Regions from separate parts of the Escherichia ruysiae genome, predicted to be linked through region 1. Evidence: predicted binding sites of a transcription regulator. Region 1 holds the regulator's gene; the other holds the start of a gene.
What was found. Region 1 encodes PhoB, which activates phosphate uptake and scavenging genes when phosphate is short. Its sites were predicted from a motif close to CTGTCATAAAACTGNCNNAT; they were not measured.
Positions count from the first base shown of each region.

Region 1 (3,418 bases):
GGAGTTTCGTGATACAGCGCCAGACAAATGGCGTCCAGCAGGGTGGTTTTCCCCGCACCGGTCGGGCCGGTAATTGCAAACAGCCCGTTGCTGGCGAACGGCTCGCGGGTGAAATCAATCTTCCATTCGCCTTTTAATGAGTTCAGGTTTTTCAGGCGCAGGCTGAGAATTTTCATGCTTCGTGTTCTCCGGCGAGGGTCTGCAATGTCGTGGCGAAAAGATGTTGCAAGCGTTGATGCTGCGATTCATCAAGTTCTTCCAGTGCCAGACGGCGATTAAAAACATCTTCGACGCTAAGTTCGCTGAGGGTTTCACGCCGTTGGCTGGCTAACACACGCTCGCGCTGTTCACGACTCCGGCGTACCAGCAATACTTCGACAGGCAGTGATTCGGTTAATGCCTGGATTTTGCGCTGAATATCATGCAGATACTCATCGGTAGTGATTTCAATATCCAGCCAGACAGGTGGTTCCTGTGGCACATCGCGCCATTGTTCAAGCTGTTCGGTAATCGACGCCAAATCGCCTTTCAGCACCGCCATCGGTTGTGTTACCGGTACGTTCAGGTTTTCCACGCTCTCTAATTTGCCGTTTGAAAAAGTTACCAGATGGACATATTTACTCTTGCCGCACTCATCAAAACTCAGTGGGATGGGGGATCCGCAATAGCGAACATGTTCCATGCCGCCAATAATTTGCGCGCGGTGAATATGTCCAAGCGCGATGTAGTCGGCTGGCGGAAAGTTTTGTGCCGGAAACGCGTCCAGCGTGCCAATATAGATGTCACGCACGGCATCACTTTTACTGGCACCCACAGTCGTTAAATGCCCCGTGGCGATGATGGGAAGAGGTTGATTGCCGCGCAGCTTGCAGGCATCTGCATAGTGTTGTTGATAATAATCGGTGATCGCTGCCAGCAAATGTTGCTGTTTTTCCATGCCGTTAAGTCCCGCCTGGCTGGTAATAATGTCACGCGGGCGTAAAAAAGGAATGGGACACAGCACTGCGCCTGGCGTCCCGTCGCGACGAGGCAAGATTTGCGGCGCATGTCCGGCGCTGGCGACCACAGTAGTATTGAGGAACGCCATGATATCGCGCGATTCATTCAACGTGGCGACCGAGTCATGGTTTCCCGCCAGTACCACCAGATGACAGCCAGTTTGCTGTAAATTGACAACAAAACGGTTGTATAACGTGCGGGCGTAACTGGGCGGCGAGCCGGTATCGAAAACATCACCGGCAACAATAATCGCATCCACCTGATGGGTTTGTGCTGTCTCCAGCAGCCAGTCAAGAAAAGCCTGGTGTTCAGCTTCGCGGCTTTTACTGTAGAAGTTCTGGCCGAGATGCCAGTCTGAGGTGTGAAGGATGCGCATAACGATTCTCTGGCGAAAAAGCATGGGCGCGATTATACCCAAACAGATGTGTCATTTGCTTTTTTCTGCGCCACGTAAATCAATAACCTGAAGATATGTGCGACGTGCTTTTCATAAATCTGTCATAAATCTGACGCATAATGGCGTCGCATTAATGATCGCAACCTATTTATTACAACAGGGCAAATCATGGCGAGACGTATTCTGGTCGTAGAAGATGAAGCTCCAATTCGCGAAATGGTCTGCTTCGTGCTCGAACAAAATGGCTTTCAGCCGGTCGAAGCGGAAGATTATGACAGTGCTGTGAATCAACTGAATGAACCCTGGCCGGATTTGATTCTCCTCGACTGGATGTTACCCGGCGGCTCGGGTATCCAGTTCATCAAACACCTTAAGCGCGAGTCGATGACCCGGGATATTCCAGTGGTGATGTTGACCGCCAGAGGGGAAGAAGAAGATCGCGTGCGTGGTCTTGAAACCGGTGCGGACGACTATATCACCAAGCCGTTTTCGCCGAAGGAGCTGGTGGCGCGAATCAAAGCGGTAATGCGCCGTATTTCGCCAATGGCGGTGGAAGAGGTGATCGAGATGCAGGGGCTAAGTCTGGATCCGACATCTCACCGGGTGATGGCGGGCGAAGAGCCGCTGGAGATGGGGCCGACAGAATTTAAATTGCTGCACTTTTTTATGACGCATCCTGAGCGCGTGTACAGCCGCGAGCAGCTATTAAACCACGTCTGGGGAACCAACGTGTATGTAGAAGACCGCACGGTCGATGTCCACATTCGTCGCCTGCGTAAAGCACTGGAGCCCGGCGGGCATGACCGCATGGTGCAGACCGTGCGCGGTACAGGATATCGTTTTTCAACCCGCTTTTAACGCCTTGCTCATCGGACGCAGAGCAGGGCTTATGATTTCATAACTGGAGTATCTTACGTGCTGGAACGGCTGTCGTGGAAAAGGCTGGTGCTGGAGCTGCTACTTTGCTGCCTCCCGGCTTTCATCCTGGGTGCATTTTTTGGTTACCTGCCCTGGTTTTTGCTGGCATCGGTAACAGGACTGCTTATCTGGCATTTCTGGAATTTATTGCGCCTTTCATGGTGGCTGTGGGTTGATCGCAGTATGACGCCGCCACCGGGGCGTGGTAGCTGGGAACCGCTACTATATGGCTTACACCAGATGCAGCTGCGAAATAAAAAACGCCGCCGCGAGCTGGGCAATCTGATTAAACGCTTTCGTAGTGGCGCGGAGTCGCTGCCCGATGCGGTGGTGCTGACCACGGAAGAGGGCGGTATTTTCTGGTGTAACGGACTGGCGCAACAGATTCTTGGCCTGCGCTGGCCGGAAGATAACGGGCAGAACATCCTTAACCTGCTGCGTTACCCGGAGTTTACGCAATATCTGAAAACGCGTGATTTTTCTCGCCCGCTCAATCTGGTGCTCAACACCGGGCGGCATCTGGAAATTCGCGTCATGCCTTATACCCATAAACAGTTGCTGATGGTGGCGCGTGATGTCACGCAAATGCATCAACTGGAAGGGGCGCGGCGTAACTTTTTTGCCAACGTAAGCCATGAGTTACGCACGCCGTTGACGGTGTTACAGGGTTACCTGGAGATGATGGATGAGCAACCGCTGGAAGGCGCGGTTCGCGAAAAAGCGTTGCACACCATGCGCGAGCAGACTCAGCGGATGGAAGGGCTGGTGAAGCAGTTACTGACACTGTCGAAAATCGAAGCCGCACCGACGCAGTTGCTCAATGAAAAGGTTGATGTGCCGATGATGCTGCGCGTTGTTGAGCGCGAAGCTCAGACTCTGAGCCAGAAAAAACAGACATTTACCTTTGAAATAGATAACGACCTCAAAGTGTCTGGCAATGAAGATCAGCTACGCAGTGCGATTTCGAACCTGGTCTATAACGCCGTGAATCACACGCCAGAAGGCACGCATATCACGGTACGCTGGCAGCGAGTGCCGCACGGTGCCGAATTTAGCGTTGAAGATAATGGGCCGGGCATCGCACCGGAGCATATTCCGCGCCTG
Region 1 covers NZ_JAVIWS010000001.1:3,771,309-3,774,726, forward strand. The annotation lists gene sbcC (exonuclease subunit SbcC) at 1-176, opposite strand, end outside; gene sbcD (exonuclease subunit SbcD) at 173-1,375, opposite strand; gene phoB (phosphate response regulator transcription factor PhoB) at 1,565-2,254, shown strand; gene phoR (phosphate regulon sensor histidine kinase PhoR) at 2,312-3,418, shown strand, end outside.

Region 2 (3,418 bases), 510 kb from region 1:
CCCTGTGAAACACACCAGTCGGTAGAAAGCGCCAGTTCCGGCGCCCACAACTGCCCCATTTTGTAGCAGCGGTCAACCCAGATGAAATTATCACGTGGGGCGAAATCGGCCAGTTGGAAACGCAGTGGCGCGGAGTATTCACTTTCTGGCAGTGGTTCCACTCGTTTGTCTGAAACCCGCAACAGCAGCGGCAAACGGAAATGACTACCTGAGAAGACGATCATATTTTTATTCTGATTGATGGTAAATTCTTTTATCTCGGTGGGGAATTTCCACAGACGAACGATATCCGGTTTCCACGCCAGTACTTTCTCTTTCATGTTGAGGAACACTTCTGACATTGACTGACCAGAAAGGCTACTGCGTCCGAGGCCGATAAAATTATCACCACCAAGGATATCCAGTACCGTAGCGCCGTTATCCATCGTGTTGCGCTTCACCGCCAGCGTCTCTTGCTGCGGTTTGTCGCCACGGATGACAAAAAACAGGTTATTGCGATCCTGCTTATTGAGGTATTTCCATGCCGTGTTGTTCATCGCCAGATGGTCGGAAGAGACGACAATGACGGTATCTTTAAACCACGGAGAGGCTTTGATTTTATTGATAAACGCCGCAATGTTCTCCTGGCTGCAACTTACCGCGCTGAATGACTGGTTCGGTTTACCGTCAAAATCATATTTTTTGCGATTACAGGTACGAGAGATAAAACCATCCGGGTGATGGGTATCGACCGTCAGGGTAAACAGTGAGAACCGTTGACCGGAGCGAGACAGCTCCTCAAATTTTTTCCATGCTTCATCCAGCACGGTATCGTCGTAGAATCCCCAGTCGTTGCGATAATGTGGGTCTGCGACCACGCTTTTCAGCTCTTCCGAGCCGTACAAATGGTCGAAACCGTGTGATTTCAGGAACACATCTTTACCGGCAAAACGCAGATTGGCTCCCTGTACGAAATAGTTCTGATAACCCGAGTTTTTCAGAATATCGCCCAGACAGATGTTCTGCGGGAAGAAGCTGGAAACGGATGCAGAAGCGTTGCCTTCAAATGGAGCAAAAAGCGGAATGCCACACTGGGAAGCCACCATGCCCGCAATCGTGTAGTCCGTTCCCGGCAACTGCTGCGTGTGGCTGAAATCCAGACTTTCATTTTTCAGCGCGCCCAATTCAGGCGTGAGATCCGGGAAAGCATCGTTGTCAAAATAGGTGCGCTCGAGGCTTTCTCCGTAGATATAAACCAGGTTGAGTTTCGGGTCAGGAATGGTTTTCGACGGTTCTTTATAATAAGCCGCAAAGTCCGGATCGCCGTCGCGTGACTGTGATTTCACCAGTTCCGTTATCTGACGAAACGCCGGGCTGGCATCGACAGAAGCCAGTGCCAGCAAGAGCGCCAAAAGGCTGTAACCAAAATGGTGCGGATGATGACGGCGGCGGCGCAGGATCCAGCCCAGTGCACCGAAAACGACTGCCAGTGCCAGTACAATGCCAATACCTGGCAGGATATATTTGCTGACGCCTGCACCGGTCAGGCTGTTGGTTAAGGTATAGAGAACCGCGTCGTTAATGCCATCGCCAGTAAAGTAGTCACTGGCAAAAAGGGTGATATTTAAAACGACAAATAGCCCCAGCACCGTTAATGTGGCGGCAAACCACCAGGTGTTACGTCCCGCTTTCCATGCGTAGATCAGCACAGAGGCGAGAAACAAGGCAAATGAGAGTAGTTCTGACAACGGGCGATCCTCACTAAACCAGGCTGTGTAGCCGATGCTTAAGATTTTTTGAGAAACACAATGTAATGGCGCTGCCATATTGCTGCAATTCTAGTGTCAAAAAAATGCGATGTTGTTAGGAATTAGTTTATAAACAGACTTTTTTGATCGGGGTTGTTTCCCGCATAGCAGGGGATGAAAGCGTCAGAAGCGGGAAAAAGAGAAGGGGATTGCCGCGCCAGCCGATTAACAGCTAAAACGCGGCGTTATGCGGATCAAGAGATAAAGTTCAGACCTTGCTTTAATACCAGATCGCAGGCTTTGGTTTTCACTTTCTCCGCCAGCGGAGTCGTACCGATGTTATCCAGATTAAGCTGCTGGCCATCTTTGGTTTTCAGCAAACCCTGAATACCGTCCAGATAGTTGGTGTCTTCTTTCTGCTCTTCGCTGTTCAGACCTAACTTTTCCAGCACCTGGTTTTTGATGTTTTCCGCATCGGTCACCGAAGCCAGCTTTTGCTTCGCGCAGTATTGCAGAATGCCTGCGGCATTGTTCATGTTATCTGCGCTTAATGCCTGGTTGCCGCTACTAAGCAGGTTAGTTAATGAAGCGAGCGACCAGCCGCCTTCCTGTGTAGTGCTGTTTTGATTGCTTAACTCGCTGGCGGCACTGGAGAGCGCATCTTTCCAGGAAGCGGCATTTACCCCGGTGGAAATTAATGCGCTGGCGGTAATTGCACAGCACAGAAGGTGTTTAACAGTTTTCATCATCATTACTCAAGGTGGAATTGTGTCGCAGTATAACGCCGGGAATGGGGATTAATACTCTTTACCCGTTACCCGACTACGATAACTGTCCCAGTTGAAGATCACCCACAGACTGTTACCCAGGCGCATACGATCCATAACACGCTCGCCCAGCAACTTCGTCATTTCTTCCATATTGCTGTTCGTCAGCATTCCGGTTGGGCGCTTGGAAGAAGAACGACGATCGACGATCTGATTGATGATCACTTTTTCGTATTTAGATTCGGTCTGCACGCCGATCTCGTCGATCACCAGTAGATCAACGTTGCTCAGATCGTTGAGCAGTTGTTCTTCACTGACGCCGCTATTTCTGAAGGTATCTTTCATCGCCGACATAATATCGGCAACAGTAATAATCAATACCGATTTGCCGCGCAGCAGTAGTTCGTTGCAGATTGCCGCCGCCAGATGGTTTTTACCGGTGCCCGGCTTGCCAGAAAAGATAAAGCTGGCGATGTTGCCGTCGAACTCTTCGACATATTGACGCGCTTTGCTCAACGCATTCATCTGCCCTTCGCATTCAACACGATAGTTCTCAAAGGAACAGTTCTGATGCAGCGGACGAATGCCGGAGCGGTTAAAGGTGCGCTGCATTTTCATCGCCCGATTCTCGCGCTCCAGAGCGGCGGAGCGGAGCGCCCCTTGTTCTTTCTGCCACGCCAGAAGTTCTTCACCCGTTTTGAAGGCGGGTTTGATATGGGCAGGCATCATTTTTTGCAGGCGTTGCATCAGGTCGCCAACGTTTTTCATCGTTACCCTCTGAATCCTGGTGGAATTTGGCTGTCAGGTTCGCTGACCGTGTTCACATCTCGTTTGGCTAGTCCGCCGTTGCTGGCGCGGCCAATTTGCAGACTGCGCGCCAGTTTTTGCTGCCACTGCACATGGTGAAAAACTTTACCTTCCGCC
Region 2 covers NZ_JAVIWS010000001.1:3,265,100-3,268,517, forward strand. The annotation lists gene opgB (phosphatidylglycerol--membrane-oligosaccharide glycerophosphotransferase) at 1-1,727, opposite strand, end outside; gene yjjA (DUF2501 domain-containing protein YjjA) at 1,982-2,476, opposite strand; gene dnaC (replicative helicase loader DnaC) at 2,525-3,262, opposite strand; gene dnaT (primosomal protein DnaT) at 3,265-3,418, opposite strand, start outside.
Region 2: opgB (phosphatidylglycerol--membrane-oligosaccharide glycerophosphotransferase) is a predicted target of PhoB. The motif match lies at 1,821-1,840, and genes of this name have one in related genera.